Regions from separate parts of the Streptomyces sp. NPDC059499 genome, predicted to be linked through region 1. Evidence: predicted binding sites of a transcription regulator. Region 1 holds the regulator's gene; each other region holds the start of a gene.
The links. Region 1 encodes HrcA, which represses chaperone genes, less so after heat shock. Its sites were predicted from a motif close to TTNGCACTCNGNNNNNCNGAGTGCNAA; they were not measured.
Positions count from the first base shown of each region.

Region 2: groL (chaperonin GroEL) is a predicted target of HrcA. The motif match lies at 2,333-2,359, and genes of this name have one in related genera.
Region 3: groES (co-chaperone GroES) is a predicted target of HrcA. The motif match lies at 2,776-2,802, and genes of this name have one in related genera.

Region 1 covers NZ_JBHYTT010000003.1:142,937-148,441, forward strand. The annotation lists gene ACFW9O_RS09480 (nitronate monooxygenase) at 1-426, opposite strand, end outside; gene dnaJ (molecular chaperone DnaJ) at 558-1,694, opposite strand; gene hrcA (heat-inducible transcriptional repressor HrcA) at 1,695-2,711, opposite strand; gene ACFW9O_RS09495 (MBL fold metallo-hydrolase) at 2,877-3,599, shown strand; gene ACFW9O_RS09500 (DUF3097 domain-containing protein) at 3,625-4,443, shown strand; gene ACFW9O_RS09505 (hypothetical protein) at 4,592-5,505, shown strand, end outside.
Region 2 covers NZ_JBHYTT010000019.1:1,629-7,133, reverse strand. The annotation lists gene thrC (threonine synthase) at 1-1,222, shown strand, start outside; gene ACFW9O_RS31300 (MoaD/ThiS family protein) at 1,250-1,525, shown strand; gene ACFW9O_RS31295 (cold-shock protein) at 2,005-2,211, shown strand; gene groL (chaperonin GroEL) at 2,522-4,144, shown strand; gene ACFW9O_RS31285 (DinB family protein) at 4,285-4,794, shown strand; gene ACFW9O_RS31280 (glycosyl hydrolase family 28-related protein) at 4,988-5,505, shown strand, end outside.
Region 3 covers NZ_JBHYTT010000001.1:748,804-754,308, reverse strand. The annotation lists gene ACFW9O_RS03470 (hypothetical protein) at 1-274, shown strand, start outside; gene ACFW9O_RS03465 (methyltransferase domain-containing protein) at 275-1,483, opposite strand; gene ACFW9O_RS03460 (polysaccharide deacetylase family protein) at 1,640-2,578, shown strand; gene groES (co-chaperone GroES) at 2,957-3,265, shown strand; gene groL (chaperonin GroEL) at 3,364-4,986, shown strand; gene ACFW9O_RS03445 (SDR family NAD(P)-dependent oxidoreductase) at 5,114-5,505, opposite strand, start outside.

The DNA of each region.
Region 1 (5,505 bases):
GGCGAACGCGTCGAGGGTGTCGCGGGCGGGGCAGCCGAACGTGAAGGAGACCACGGGTACCGGATCCTCCAGCAGTATCGCGACCTTGGCCTCGTAGCCGTCGTCGCCGCTGGAGTCCGGGTCGCCGAGCGGAGTCTCGTACCAGGCGGCCTCACCGGCGAGCTGGTGGCGGTACACCTCGACGGCGCTGGGGTCGGCGAGCGCCTGCTGCGGCATGAAGAGGTTGACGCCGAACGGCTGTCCGGTCAGCCCCCGCAGCTGTTTGACCTCGTTGTACATCCCGTCCGCCGTCTTGTAGCCGGCGGCGAGGAATCCGAGCCCCCCGGCCTCGGCGACGGCCCCGACGAGCTGCGGACAGGAGACGCCGCCCGCCATCGGGGCCTGCACGATCGGATACCGGCAGAGATCGGTCAGCGCCAAGGACATGACGGCATCGTGCCACGTCCCGTGCGGCGTGCCGAATCAGCCTTTTCCCGCCGGGCGTACGGCCCGTCGGCGAACGCCGCACCGCCCGCCGGAGAACCGGCGGGCGGTGCGGATGAAGCTCGGAAACCGGCTCAGCGGCCGTTGAAGGCGTCCTTCAGCCGGGAGAACAGCCCCTGCTGCCCCGGCTGGAACTGACCGGTGGGCCGCTCCTCGCCGCGCAGCTTCGACAGCTCCCGCAGGAGACGCTCCTGCTCGGGGTCCATCTTCGTCGGGGTCATGACCTCGACGTGCACGATCAGGTCGCCGCGCCCGCCACCGCGCAGATGCGTGATGCCGCGCCCGTGCAGCGGGACCGACTGGCCGGACTGGGTGCCCGGCCTGATGTCGATCTCCTCCAGGCCGTCCAGCGTCTCCAGCGGCACCTGGGTGCCGAGCGCCGCGGCCGTCATCGGGATGGTGACCGTGCAGTGCAGGTCGTCGCCGCGCCGCTGGAACACCGCGTGCGACAGCTCGTGGATCTCGACGTACAGATCGCCGGCCGGACCGCCGCCGGGGCCGACCTCTCCCTCGCCCGCGAGCTGGATCCGGGTGCCGTTGTCGACACCTGCCGGGATCTTCACGGTGAGGGTGCGCCGCGAGCGGATGCGGCCGTCACCGGCGCACTCGGGACACGGCGTCGGCACGACCGTGCCGAAGCCCTGGCACTGGGGGCAGGGCCGCGAGGTCATGACCTGGCCGAGGAAGGACCGGGTCACCTGGGAGACCTCGCCACGGCCGCGGCACATGTCACAGGTCTGGGCGGAGGTGCCGGGTGCGGCGCCCTCACCACTGCAGGTCGTACAGACGACCGCCGTGTCGACCTGGATGTCCTTGGTCGTGCCGAAGGCCGCCTCGGAGAGGTCGATCTCCAGCCGGATCATCGCGTCCTGGCCGCGCCGGGTACGCGAACGGGGTCCGCGCTGCGACGCCGTGCCGAAGAACGCGTCCATGATGTCGGAGAAGTTGCCGAAGCCACCCTGTCCGAATCCGCCCGCGCCACCGCCTCCGGAGGCGGACAGCGGGTCGCCGCCGAGGTCGTAGACCTGCTTCTTCTGCGGGTCCGACAGCACCTCGTAAGCGGCGTTGATCTCCTTGAACCGCTCCTGGGTCTTCGGATCCGGGTTGACATCCGGGTGCAGCTCGCGGGCGAGCCTGCGGAATGCCTTCTTGATCTCGTCCTGAGATGCGTCGCGGCGCACGCCGAGTACGGCGTAGTAGTCCGTGGCCACTTACGACTCCGCCAGGATCTGTCCGACGTAACGTGCCACTGCGCGTACCGCTCCCATCGTTCCGGGGTAGTCCATGCGGGTCGGTCCGACCACGCCGAGTTTGGCGACTGCCTCGTCGCCCGAACCGTAGCCGACCGCGACGACGGACGTGGAGTTGAGGCCCTCGTGGGCGTTCTCGTGCCCGATACGTACGGTCATGCCTGAGTCCTTGGCCTCACCGAGCAGCTTCAGCAGCACGACCTGTTCCTCCAATGCCTCCAGCACCGGCCGGATCATTACGGGGAAGTCGTGCCCGAAGCGGGTGAGGTTGGAGGTGCCGCCGATCATCAGCCGCTCCTCCGTCTCTTCGACCAGAGTCTCGAGAAGTACGGAGAGCACCGTCGAAACGGTCCCCCTGTCCTCGTTCTCGAAGGACTCCGGCAGGTCCTGCACCAGTTGCGGGACATCCGCGAAGCGGCGTCCGACGACCCGGCTGTTGAGCCGGGCCCGCAGATCGGCGAGAGAGGTCTCACCGAACGGAGCAGGGCAGTCGATCATACGCTGTTCGACCCGGCCGGTGTCCGTGATCAGTACGAGCATCAGCCGGGCGGGGGCGAGCGACAGCAGTTCGACGTGCCGCACCGTCGAGCGGGTCAGCGAGGGGTACTGCACGACGGCGACCTGCCGGGTCAGCTGCGCGAGCAGCCGCACCGTACGGCCCACGACGTCGTCGAGGTCGACCGCCCCGGCGAGGAAGTTCTGAATGGCCCGGCGCTCCGGCGACGACAGGGGCTTGACGCCCGCGAGCTTGTCGACGAAGAGCCGGTAACCCTTGTCCGTCGGGATACGCCCCGCACTCGTGTGCGGCTGGGCGATGAAGCCCTCGTCCTCCAGCACCGCCATGTCGTTACGGACGGTTGCCGGGGATACCCCGAGCTTGTGCCGCTCCGTGAGCGCCTTGGAGCCGACGGGCTCCTCCGTGCCGACATAGTCCTGGACGATGGCGCGCAGCACTTCGAGTCTGCGTTCGCTGAGCATCGCGCACACCTCCAGCTGTGGTTCTCCGGTGTCTGCCTGGCACTCTGTGCATTCGAGTGCCAGCAATCCCCCCGGTCAGTGTACGGGGGCGGGGTGGGCGAAGGGCAAGGGCGACCGGCCACGCCGTCGCGGGACTGCGCAGGTCGTTGCCGATAGCGTCGCCGCATGGACGCCTCTTGGGAAGAGTACGGCTGGGAGCGGTTGGGCAACGTTGTGGGGCGCCGGCGCCTTCCCGTCTGGGACGCGACGGCCGCACTGGTAGCCGGGACCGAGGGCGCGCTGCTCTACGACACCGGTTCCACGCTCCGGGAGGGCGTTGAACTGCGGACCCGGGCCGAGGGGCTGCTCGGCCGGAGGGTGACGCATATCGCACTGAGCCACCCGCACTTCGACCATGTGCTCGGCACCGCGGCCTTCGCCGGGGCGGAGGTCTACGGGGCGGTGGGCACGAGGGAGCTGCTGGGGCGCTGCGCGGAGGAGCTCCGCGCGGACGCGGTGCGCCACGGGATGCCCGAGCACGACGCCACCGTGGCGACGGACGTCCTGGTGGCCCCCCGACACGAGGTGAGCGGTGAGCGGACGCTCGACCTGGGCGGCGGCCTCCAGGTGCTGCTGGCCAACGTGGGGCCCGGCCACAGCGGCCACGATCTCGCGGTGCTGGTGCCTGGCTCTCCCGTGGTGGTGCTCTGCGGCGACCTGGTCGAGGAGTCCGGCGAACCGCAGGCGGGCCCGGACGCGGTCCCGGCCCGCTGGCCCGCCGCGCTGGACCGGCTGCTTGCCCTGGGCGGCGAGGAGGCGCTGTACGTGCCGGGGCACGGGGCCGTCGTGGACGCCGCGTTCGTACGGGCGCAGCGCGATCGGCTTGCTGCCCGGTTCGGCGTGTCCTGAGGGGCCGGCGATCTATCGTCGTGCCATGCGCAGCTACCAGCCGGACCTGACCCCGCCGTGGAAGCGGTCCGCTCCCGTCCCCGAGGTGCCCGCCGAGCCCGATCTGGTCGTGGAGGAGGTCGCCACCGGTTTCTGCGGTGCGGTGATCCGGTGCGAGAAGACGGCCCAGGGGCCGACGGTCACTCTGGAGGACCGCTTCGGCAAGCACCGGGTGTTCCCGATGGGGCCGCGCGGCTTCCTGCTGGAGGGCCGGGTGGTCACGCTCGTACGCCCGGCGGCCGGCGGGCCGGTCGGGCCGGCCCGTACGGCCTCCGGATCGGTCGCGGTCCCCGGGGCGCGGGCGCGGGTGGCGCGGGCCGGCCGGATCTACGTGGAGGGCCGGCACGACGCCGAGCTGGTCGAGCGGGTCTGGGGGGACGACCTGCGCATCGAGGGCGTGGTCGTGGAGTACCTGGAGGGCATCGACGACCTCCCGGCGATCGTGCGGGAGTTCGCCCCCGGCCCCGACGCCCGGCTCGGCGTCCTGGTCGACCATCTGGTTCCCGGCTCCAAGGAGTCCCGTATCGCCGCGCAGGTCACGGACGGGAACGTGCTGGTCGTGGGGCACCCGTACATCGATGTCTGGGAGGCGGTGAAGCCGTCGTCCGTGGGGATCCCGGGGTGGCCGGCCGTGCCGCGGGGCCAGGACTGGAAGACCGGCGTGTGCCGTTCGCTGGGGTGGCCGGAGAACACGGGCGCGGCCTGGCAGCACATTCTCTCCAAAGTGCGTTCGTACAAGGACCTGGAACCACAACTCCTCGGCCGCGTCGAGGAATTGATCGACTTCGTCACCCTTCCTGCCTGATGTCCCGGGAACGTTGAAGAGGATCCGGTATCGATCCCCATGAATGCCTGCGCCTCACACGCACCATCGGTTATTGAGAGGTGAGGGGCCCGGCGGTTTCAGGTGACCGGACGGGCCCAGCAGGAAAAACGGGGAAGGCCGGGGGCGGATGGCGCGCGAAGTGTGGCGGGACAGTGCGGAGAACGAGGCGGCCTCCGCTGTCTTCCACCTGATGCAGCAGCTGATCGACCAGTACCGGGTCAACCGGCCGGTGATGCCCCTGGTGGTCGCGCAGGCCGAGGACGCCGCTGCCGGGCCCGACATCGACGGCAGGGTCGCGCAGATCGTCCACCAGGTCCACCGGGCGAACCAGCTGCGCCGCGTCCCCGTGAAGCTGCTGGACAGCCACGGCTCCACCCCGTACGAAGCGGCGCTCTCGATGGTGCGCGCACTGACGGAGCGGCCATGGGAGGCCCGGGGCACCTCGCAGTACAAGCCCTTCACTTTTCCCCGCTCCCGTCTCCTCGACGCCATCGAACAGGCCACGGCGACAGTCGTCGCGCAGCAGTCCGAGCGGGCCGCTGCCCGCGGTGACCGCGACGAACGGATCCTGGAACAGCTGGGCAGCCTGCGCTGGCGGGCGAGCCGGTCGAGGGGGAACAACTGGTGGGGCTCGCTGCGTGCGTCGATCCGGCCGGAGACCTTCCTGGGTGCCGTCTTCATCGCCGTACTCAGCGTGCTGCTCGGCGAGATCGGCTGGCTGCTGACCGCTCTGGTCGCCGCCGGTGCCCTGCTCGGCCTGGCGGTCGTGCGGCTGGTGACCACGGCGGCGCCTCCCCTGCTGTGGCTGCGCCCGGCCAGCCGGTGGCTGGCGACCACCTCTTCGCTGGCCGCGTCCAGCACCGCGTATCCCTCCGACGGCTGGTCGTGGTTCTCGCCGAGCCGTTCGTGGCGGGTGATCCGGGCCAGGGCGGCCGCTGTCGCCGAGCGGGTGGCCGACGCGGGGGCGGGTGGTCAGGACGCACGCCAGTTCCACCTGGAGCTGCGGGTCCAGGCGCTGCTGGAGGATCTGCTGGACAACTA
Region 2 (5,505 bases), on a different contig from region 1:
CCGCGAATGCGGCGAGCGTTTCGAGCTCGGTCCCATTTTCGCCTGTGCGTCCTGTTTCGGGCCGCTCGAAGTGGCGTACGACCTGCCGAGCGGCTCCCCGGAAGAGCTCAAGAAGCGCATTGCCGAAGGCCCCGACAACATCTGGCGCTATGCGCCGCTGCTGCCCGTTCCGGCCGATGTCGCGAGCAAGCCCAACATCAACCCCGGCTTCACGAAGCTGGTCAAGGCCGACAACCTCGCCCGTGAGCTGGGCGTCACCGGCGGTCTGTACGTCAAGGACGACTCCGGCAACCCGACGCACTCCTTCAAGGACCGTGTCGTCGCGATCGCCGTCGAGGCCGCCCGCGCCTTCGGATTCACCACCCTGTCCTGCTCCTCCACCGGCAACCTCGCGGGTGCGGTGGGCGCCGCGGCGGCCCGCGCCGGCTTCCGCTCGTGCGTGTTCATCCCGCACGACCTGGAGCAGGGCAAGATCGTCATGGCCGCGGTGTACGGCGGCGAACTGGTCGGCATCGAGGGCAACTACGACGACGTCAACCGCTTCTGCTCGGAGCTCATCGGCGACCCGCTCGGTGAGGGCTGGGGCTTCGTCAACGTCAACCTCCGCCCGTACTACGGCGAGGGCTCCAAGACCCTGGCGTACGAGATCTGCGAGCAGCTCGGCTGGCAGCTGCCCGACCAGATCGTCATCCCGATCGCGTCCGGGTCGCAGCTCACGAAGATCGACAAGGGCCTGCAGGAGCTGATCAAGCTCGGCCTGGTCGAGGACAGGCCGTACAAGATCTTCGGTGCCCAGGCCGAGGGCTGCTCCCCGGTCTCCACCGCCTTCAAGGCCGGGCACGACGTCGTACGGCCGCAGAAGCCGAACACGATCGCCAAGTCCCTCGCGATCGGCAACCCGGCCGACGGCCCGTACGTCCTGGACATCGCCCGGCGCACCGGCGGTGCCGTCGAGGACGTCAACGACGAGCAGGTCGTCGACGCGATCAAGCTGCTGGCCCGCACCGAGGGCATCTTCGCGGAGACCGCGGGCGGTGTGACGGTCGGTGTGACGAAGAAGCTGATCGACGCCGGTCTGCTGGACCCGACGCTGACCACCGTCATCCTGAACACCGGTGACGGCCTGAAGACGCTGGACGCCGTCGCCCCGACGACCGGCCTGTCGGCCACGATCCGGCCGAGCCTGGACGCGTTCCGCGACGCGGGCCTCGCCGCCAGCTGACCACCCGAGACCGAAGGAAGGCACCCCATGAGCGTCAAGGTCCGTATCCCCACCATCCTCCGCACCTACACGGGCGGTCAGGCCGAGGTCCCGGCCGAGGGCACGATCCTCTCCGAGGTCATCGAGTCCCTGGAGAACAACCACCCGGGCATCGCGGCCCGCGTCCTGGACGACCAGGGCAAGCTGCGCCGCTTCGTGAACGTGTACGTCAACGACGACGACGTGCGCTTCGAGGGCGGCCTGCAGACCGCGACCCCGGACGGCGCCGGCATCTCGATCATCCCGGCCGTCGCCGGAGGCTGACCCGCCGAGCACCGTGCCCGGAGGCCGGCCGCCGGGCACCGTTGCCGGAGGCCGAGCCTCCTGTACGACTTCACAGCGTGAACACCGTTGCCCCCTCCGCAAGAGAAGCGGAGGGGGCAATTCTGCATGGTTGAGCGCGGTACAGTTGGGGAAGTCCCCTCCGCTGCCTGTGCCGCCCGCATATGAGAATGCGCCCGGTCGCGATAAGAAGCAGCCAAAGTACGTGAACTCCTTGCGCCATAAGTGGCCTTTGTCAGGCCCGACTTGCCCTGGAATCTTGTGAGTTGCACCTATCCGGGCGTTCAGCTGTGCCCAGAATTCTCGTCCGATTGCCCTGTTGCAGAGGGCAGTTGGGCAGATACATTCGGCCGCGGTCGACGCGTTCCGGCGCACGCCACCCTCTCCTGTCGGAGGGTGAGTTCTGACCCGGGCCCGCGAAGTGCGGTCCTGTGCAAGGGCCAGTAATAGGGGAGTTAGGCATGGCTCAGGGCACCGTCAAGTGGTTCAACGCGGAGAAGGGGTACGGCTTCATCGCGGTCGACGGTGGTGCGGATGTTTTCGTCCACTACAGCGCGATCCAGATGGACGGGTACCGCACCCTCGAAGAGGGTCAGCGAGTTGAATTCGAAATCTCGCAGGGCCAGAAGGGGCCGCAGGCGGACATGGTCAAGCTCGCCGTCGGCTGAGCTCGGCGCGGTCGGCCAACGACACTACTCACACACGCAGGGCCCGTACCTCCGAAGAGGGGTACGGGCCCTGCGTGCGTCCCGCGAGCCCCCGGCGGTTGTCCACATCTGGAGGGGGACGCTTGCACTCGCAGGGGTCGAGTGCTAATCATTGGCGTTAGCACTCTCCAGGTGAGAGTGACAGAAACTTGGACCGGGCCGGTGAGGCCCGCAGGCTCACGGGGCAAGGAACCGCTGAGCACGCTGGCCGTCCGTCGCGGGCGCCTCTCGGTCCGGAGAAATCCACCCCTGTCCGGGAGGACCACTTCACATGGCCAAGATCATCGCGTTCGACGAGGAGGCACGGCGCGGTCTCGAGCGCGGGATGAACCAGCTCGCCGACGCCGTCAAGGTCACCCTCGGCCCCAAGGGCCGAAACGTCGTCCTCGAGAAGAAGTGGGGCGCGCCCACGATCACCAACGATGGTGTTTCCATCGCCAAGGAGATCGAGCTCGAGGACCCGTACGAGAAGATCGGTGCGGAGCTGGTCAAGGAGGTCGCCAAGAAGACGGACGACGTCGCCGGCGACGGTACGACCACCGCAACCGTTCTCGCCCAGGCGCTCGTCCGCGAGGGCCTGCGCAACGTCGCCGCGGGTGCCAACCCGATGGCTCTCAAGCGTGGCATCGAGAAGGCCGTCGAGGCCGTCTCCGCCGCTCTGCTGGAGCAGGCGAAGGACGTGGAGACCAAGGAGCAGATCGCTTCGACGGCCTCCATCTCCGCTGCCGACACCGAGATCGGCGCCAAGATCGCCGAGGCGATGGACAAGGTCGGCAAGGAAGGCGTCATCACCGTCGAGGAGTCCCAGACCTTCGGTCTGGAGCTCGAGCTCACGGAGGGTATGCGCTTCGACAAGGGCTACATCTCGGCGTACTTCGCGACCGACATGGAGCGTATGGAGACGTCGTTCGACGACCCGTACATCCTGATCGTCAACTCCAAGATCAGCAACGTGAAGGACCTCCTTCCGCTGCTCGAGAAGGTCATGCAGTCGGGCAAGCCGCTGCTGATCATCGCGGAGGACGTCGAGGGCGAGGCCCTGTCGACCCTGGTCGTCAACAAGATCCGTGGCACCTTCAAGTCCGTCGCCGTCAAGGCTCCGGGCTTCGGTGACCGCCGCAAGGCCATGCTCGGCGACATCGCCATCCTCACCGGTGGCACCGTCATCTCCGAGGAGGTCGGCCTCAAGCTCGAGAGCGCCGGCGTCGACCTGCTCGGCAAGGCCCGCAAGGTCGTCATCACCAAGGACGAGACCACGATCGTCGACGGAGCGGGTGACAGCGACCAGGTCCAGGGCCGCGTCAAGCAGATCCGTGCCGAGATCGAGAACTCCGACTCGGACTACGACCGCGAGAAGCTCCAGGAGCGCCTCGCGAAGCTGGCCGGCGGCGTGGCCGTCATCAAGGCCGGCGCCGCGACCGAGGTGGAGCTCAAGGAGCGCAAGCACCGCATCGAGGACGCGGTGCGCAACGCCAAGGCCGCCGTCGAGGAGGGCATCGTCGCCGGTGGTGGCGTCGCGCTGCTGCAGGCCACGGCCGTCTTCGAGAAGCTCGACCTGACGGGTGACGAGGCCACCGGTGCCAACGCCGTCAAGCTCGCGCTGGAGGCCCCGCTCAAGCAGATCGCCGTCAACGGTGGTCTCGAGGGTGGCGTCATCGTCGAGAAGGTGCGCAACCTTCCGATCGGTCACGGCCTCAACGCCGCGACCGGCGAGTACGTCGACATGATCGCCGAGGGCATCATCGACCCGGCGAAGGTCACGCGCTCCGCTCTGCAGAACGCCGCGTCCATCGCCGCGCTCTTCCTCACCACCGAGGCCGTCATCGCCGACAAGCCGGAGAAGGCCTCTGCGGCTGCTCCGGGCGGCATGCCGGGCGGTGACATGGACTTCTGATCCCCTGGGATCAGCAGCTCCACGCAGTACCCGTACGACGCCGGCCCCCGGGATTTCTCCCGGGGGCCGGCGTCGTCGTGTCCCCGCGTCGGTACCGGATACTGACGGCCCCTGCAGCCATCCCTGAGGAGCGCACAAGGATGACCACCGACTCCCGTACCGGGCCGCCGAGTTCCGGCGACGAGCGCGAGACCCTGCGCGCCTTTCTCGACTACCACCGAGCGACCCTGGCCATGAAGTGCGAAGGGCTGGACGACGAGGAGCTGCGGCGGCAGTCGATGCCCCCGTCCACGCTCTCGCTGCTCGGACTGGTGCGGCACATGGCCGAGGTGGAACGGGCCTGGTTCCGCCGTGTGTTCGAGGACAACGGGGCGCCCATGGTCTGGTCCGACCGGATCGACTTCCAGGCGGCGTACGACGCGAGTGCCTCGACCAGGAAGGAGGCCTTCGGCGCCTGGGAGGCCGAGGTGGAGAACTCGCGCCGGATCGAGAGGGAGGCCGAGTCCCTGGACGTGCTGGGCCTCCAGCCGCGCTGGGAGAAGGAGGTGTCCCTGCGGATGGTCATGGTGCACGTGCTCCTGGAGTACGGCCGCCACAACGGCCACGCGGACTTCCTGCGGGAGGGCGTCGACGGCACCGTGGGGGCCTGAGCTCCGTCGTGGTCGCACGGGCTCCGTGGTGCGGGCTCCGGACCGGCTGCTCTGCGCACGAACAGTGAACGCAAAAACATGACGTGACTCTGCATGTATTCGTCATCGATCAGAAAGGTTCTGGCAGAACTCTTGTGGTGGTGGTGTGGCGCGCCCTACTGTCGCCCCACCTTCCGAGAGAAACGGGCATGCGATGTCACGGAACATCACGGTCGCCGCGTTGACCGCCGCCGTTGTCGGACTGGGCGCCCTGAGCGGCGCCCCCGCGGCCACGGGTGCGGAGGGGGAACGGGCCCCCGCGCCCGTGGTGACGCGTGCCGCCCTCGATCCGGCGCTGGTCGCCGGCCGCGGTGCCGAGGTCCCCTTCGCCGAGCAGGAGGCGGAGAACGCCGCCACGAACGGCACGGTCATCGGCCCCGACCGCACCGCGTACACGCTGCCCGCCGAGGCCTCCGGCCGTAAGGCGGTCAGGCTTACCCCGGGCGAGCACGTCGAGTTCACACTGCCGGGCGCCGCCGACGCGATCACCGTGCGCTACAGCATTCCGGACGCGCCGGGCGGGGGCGGCATCACCGCACCGCTCGATGTCGCCGTGAACGGCAAGAAGCGCTCCACGATGACGCTGACCTCGCAGTACGCCTGGCTCTACAACCAGTACCCGTTCACCAACGACCCCGACGCCGGGCTGCTCCATCCGGACTGGTGGATCAC
Region 3 (5,505 bases), on a different contig from region 1:
GCGCCGGCCCGCGGCCGGACTCGTCTGGATGCTGACGTCGTACCTGCTGTGCGCGGTCGGCCTGTACACCTGTGTGATCGTCCCGGCCACGGCCAGGGCCGGCCAGGAGACGTACGGCACGGTGGCGTTCCTGATGGGGCTCGGGCTCGTCGCCTGGCTGACCGGACTGATCGGCGTCGTCAAGGCGTTCGCCCACCGCCGTTGGGTGGTGCGGGTGCTGATCGGGGCGCCGGCCGAGCCGCCGGTCCGGGTGGACGGCGGCGCCCGCCACTGATCAGGGCTGCTTCACGGGGTGCCCGATCAGCATCGTCGGGGCGCCGGCCACCCGGGTGAGGAACACGGTGGCCGCATGCGGCCCCTGGAGCTTCATCTTCCGGCGCAGCTCCTCGGGTTCGACCGCCGATCCGCGCTTCTTGACGGTCAGGACGCCGACCTTCCGCTCCCGCAGCAGGGCCTTCAGCTTCTTCATGTTGAAGGGCAGCTGGTCGGTGATCTCGTACGCGGCCGTGTAGTCGGAGTCGTACGGCTGATCGCTCGTCACGTACGCGATCGTCTCGTCGACCAGCCTGCCACCGCACCGCTCCACGATGTCGGCGACCAGATGGGCCCGGATGACGGCGCCGTCGGGCTCGTACAGAAAGCGTCCGACGGGGCCGACGGGCGGTGCGGGGAGCGGGGCGGGGGCCACCAGGGTCGCGCGGGAGGGCAGCAGGGTGGCCCGGAAGGCACCCGGGGTGAAACCCTCGCCGAACCACAGCACGGCCTCCTTCACATCACCGCCGTCCGAGATCCACTCGGCTTCCGCCTGCGGTCCGATCGCCTCGTGCGGGACACCGGGGGCGATCTTCAGCGCCGCGCGGGGGGCCTTCAGCGCCGCCGCGGTCGCCCAGGAGAGCGGCGGCGAGTACGCCTCGGGGTCGAAGATCCTGCCGCGCCCGCCACGCCGGGCCGGGTCGACGAAGACCGCGTCGTACGGGGAGGTGTCGATCTCCGTGACACCGGCGCACCGCACCTCGATGAGGCCGTCGAGGCCGAGCGCCTCGGCATTGGCGCGGGCGACCTCGGCGGTCAGCGGGTCGCGGTCCACGGCCAGGACCGAGATGCCCGCCCGTGCGAGGGCGATCGCGTCCCCGCCGATCCCGCAGCACAGGTCGGCCACGCTCCGTACGCCGCCGAGGCCGGCGAACCGCGCGGCGCGGTAGGTGGCGACCGAGGTCCGGGTCGCCTGTTCCACTCCGTTCGGGGTGAAGAACATCCGGTACGCGTCCTCGGCACCGAACTTCGCCGCGGCCCGCTGCCGCAGCCGCGCCTGGCCCAGCGCGGCCGACACCAGGTCGGCCGGGTGGGAGCGGCGCAGCCGGGTGGCCGTGGCCAGTTCCCGGGCGGGGTCGTAGTCGCGCAGTTCGTCCAGGAGCGCCGTGCCCTCGGGGCTGCGCAGGGCGGCGAAGGCCACGAGCGGATCTGCGGGACCGGCGGGATCCACGGGCCCTGCGGGACCCGTAGGGCCTGCGGGATCGGCGGGATCGTCGGGGGAGTGGGCGGCGTTCACGAGTCCATTGTGGGCCAGCCGGGGGACGCGGTGGCTCCGGTGGAGGTGTCGCGGGAGGAGGCCGGTGACCGGCTGGCAGGATGCGGCGCCATGCAACTAGTACGACAAAACGAAAAGAACATCACAAAGCCTCATAGAGCGGTCTGCGCCGCTCTGGTCGCCCTGCTGGCCGCCGCCGTCGCCTCCGGGTGTGCGGCGGAGTCCGGCGACGGGGCCGCGCGGGGGAAGCCGGCCGCGGGGCAGCCGGGTGCGGCCGCCCAGGCGGGGCAGGCCCCCGCGGTCGATACCCGTGCCGAGCGGCTGAAGCGGGAGCGGGCCGCCCGCGTGGCCGCGGCGAAGAAGTGGGGGCTGGCCGAGGTTCCCCTGGTCGCCCCGGCGCCGCCCGCCGTGAAGCCGCGCATCACCACCCGCGAGGGTTTCGAGGTCGAGGGCGGGGAAGAGTTGCCGCCGGTCTTCACCACCGTTCCGACCAAGGAGCGGATCGTCTTCCTGACGATGGACGACGGTGCGGAGAAGGACCCCGAACTGCTGCGCATGATGACGGAACTGAAGATCCCGTACAGCGCCTTCCTCAGCGATTACGTGGTGAGCGACAACTACGGCTATTTCAAGGAGATGCAGGCCCGCGGGGTCACCCTCAGCAACCACACGCTGAACCACCGCTATCTGCCGGGGCTCTCGAAGGCCGATCAGCGGCGGGAGATCTGCGGCGAACAGGACAAGATCGAGAGGTACTTCGGGAAGCGGCCCACCCTCTTCCGGCCGCCGTACGGCAACTACAACCGCGACACCCTGCGCATCGCGCAGTCCTGCGGGGTCAAGGCCGTGCCCCTGTGGAACGCGGAGGCCTTCCCCGATCGCATGGAATGGCGGGAGTGGGACCGGGACCTGCACCCCGGCGACATCATCCTCACCCACTTCCGCGGGCGGGCGAACTGGAAGGGATCCATGGCGGACATGGTCCGCCAGGTCATGAAGACGATCACCGACAAGGGGTACGCCGTGGCCAGGCTGGAGGACTACGTCTGAGAGTTTCCGGTCCCCCGCGCATGCCCGTGGAGCGGTGCGTGCGCGTCGCCGCCGCCCTCCGCGCAAGCCGTTCAGGAGGTACGGAACGCCGCGGCGCGCCCCCGCGTTGTCCGTACGGTGCCCGTGCGGAATCCCGTCCGGCAGCCGGCCCCGTGCGGCCCGGGGGCCCGGTCTCCCCGCCACGCGCGGGTGGTGAATTGGCACTCCGCTTGACCGAGTGCTAATCGCGGTCATAGTCTCAGGTCTGGCACTCCCCACTGGAGAGTGCCAGCATCACCGCGCGACAGGGCAGGTCCGGCACCCGCGACGACGGATCGACCTGGTCGCCACCCACAGACTGTTAAACCCCGTGAGATCTCCGAAGGGGGAGACCGGATCGTGTCGACCACCAGCTCCAAGGTTGCGATCAAGCCGCTCGAGGACCGCATTGTGGTCCAGCCGCTCGACGCTGAGCAGACCACGGCTTCTGGCCTGGTCATTCCGGACACCGCCAAGGAGAAGCCCCAGGAGGGCGTCGTCCTGGCCGTGGGCCCGGGCCGCTTCGAGAACGGCGAGCGCCTGCCGCTCGACGTCAAGACCGGCGACGTCGTTCTGTACAGCAAGTACGGCGGCACCGAGGTGAAGTACAACGGCGAGGAGTACCTCGTCCTCTCGGCTCGCGACGTGCTCGCGATCATCGAGAAGTAATTCACCCACGTTTGCTTGTGTTCTGCGCCCCTGGCCCCCTGCGAAATACCTAGCCGGGCGGCGAGGGGCGCAGTTCGTTCGAGAGGGAAGTACAGCCCATGCCGAAGATTCTTAAGTTCGACGAGGACGCCCGTCGCGCCCTTGAGCGCGGCGTCAACAAGCTTGCCGACACGGTGAAGGTGACGATCGGCCCCAAGGGCCGCAACGTCGTCATCGACAAGAAGTTCGGCGCTCCCACCATCACCAACGACGGTGTCACCATCGCGCGCGAGGTCGAGCTCGACGACCCGTACGAGAACCTCGGTGCCCAGCTGGTGAAGGAGGTGGCGACCAAGACCAACGACGTGGCCGGTGACGGCACCACCACCGCCACCGTCCTGGCCCAGGCGCTCGTCCGCGAGGGCCTGCGCAACGTCGCCGCGGGTGCTTCCCCGGCCGCCCTGAAGAAGGGCATCGACGCCGCGGTCAAGGCCGTGTCCGAGGAGCTCCTCGCGACCGCCCGCCCGATCGACGACAAGTCCGACATCGCCGCCGTCGCCGCGCTCTCCGCGCAGGACTCGCAGGTCGGCGAGCTCATCGCCGACGCGATGGACAAGGTCGGCAAGGACGGTGTCATCACCGTCGAGGAGTCCAACACCTTCGGTCTGGACCTCGAGTTCACCGAGGGCATGGCCTTCGACAAGGGCTACCTGTCCCCGTACATGGTGACCGACCAGGAGCGTATGGAGGCCGTCCTCGACGACCCGTACATCCTGATCCACCAGGGCAAGATCGGCTCGATCCAGGACCTGCTCCCGCTGCTGGAGAAGGTCATCCAGTCGGGTGGCTCCAAGCCGCTGCTGATCATCGCCGAGGACGTCGAGGGCGAGGCGCTCTCCACCCTCGTCGTCAACAAGATCCGTGGCACCTTCAACGCCGTCGCGGTGAAGGCCCCGGGCTTCGGTGACCGCCGCAAGGCCATGCTCGGCGACATCGCCACCCTCACCGGTGCGACCGTCATCGCCGAGGAGGTCGGCCTCAAGCTCGACCAGGCCGGTCTGGACGTGCTGGGCACCGCCCGCCGCGTCACCGTCTCCAAGGACGACACGACCATCGTCGACGGCGGCGGCGAGTCCGCCGACGTCAAGGGCCGCGTCAACCAGATCAAGGCCGAGATCGAGTCCACGGACTCCGACTGGGACCGCGAGAAGCTCCAGGAGCGCCTCGCGAAGCTGGCCGGCGGCGTGTGCGTGATCCGTGTCGGTGCTGCCACCGAGGTGGAGCTCAAGGAGAAGAAGCACCGTCTGGAGGACGCCATCTCCGCGACCCGCGCCGCGGTCGAGGAGGGCATCGTCTCCGGTGGTGGCTCCGCCCTGGTCCACGCCGTCAAGGTCCTCGAGGGCAACCTCGGCAAGACCGGCGACGAGGCCACGGGTGTCGCGGTCGTGCGCCGCGCCGCCGTCGAGCCGCTGCGCTGGATCGCGGAGAACGCGGGCCTCGAGGGCTACGTCATCACCGCGAAGGTCGCCGAGCTCGACAAGGGCCAGGGCTTCAACGCCTCGACCGGCGAGTACGGCGACCTGGTGAAGGCCGGCGTCATCGACCCGGTCAAGGTCACCCGCTCCGCCCTGGAGAACGCCGCGTCCATCGCGTCGCTGCTGCTCACGACCGAGACCCTGGTCGTCGAGAAGCCGGCCGAGGAAGAGTCCGACGCCGGTCACGGCCACGGGCACTCCCACTAGTACGACCCGGTACGCAGCCGAGGCCCGGTACCCCCGTCGCGGGGGCACCGGGCCTCGGCCGTTGCGGGGGCACCGCGCTCGGGTCGTCGCGTGCCGCCCGGCCGGGGGAAACTGCCCGGCCCGCCCGCTACTCGGAGCCGTACTTGGGGCCGTACGTGCGGCCCGCGCGGGACGTCACCCCGCCCAGCAGGCCCCGCGGCGCCACCTTCACGAGGCCCATCAGCGCCTTGTACCGCGGGTCGGGAATCGACACCGACTTGCCCCGGGCCAGATCGGCCAGGGCCGTCGAGACCAGCTTGTCCGCGTCGAGCCACATCCAGTCCGGGATGTTGCCCGTCCCCATGCCGGCCCGCTCGTGGAACTCCGTCCGTACGAAGCCGGGACACAGGGCCATCAGCCGCACCCCCGACCCCGCGAGGTCCTTGGCCGCGCCCTGGGTGAACTGCACGACCCACGCCTTCGACGCACCGTACGTGCCCCGGGGCAGGAAGGCGGCCACGGAGGCCACGTTGACCACCC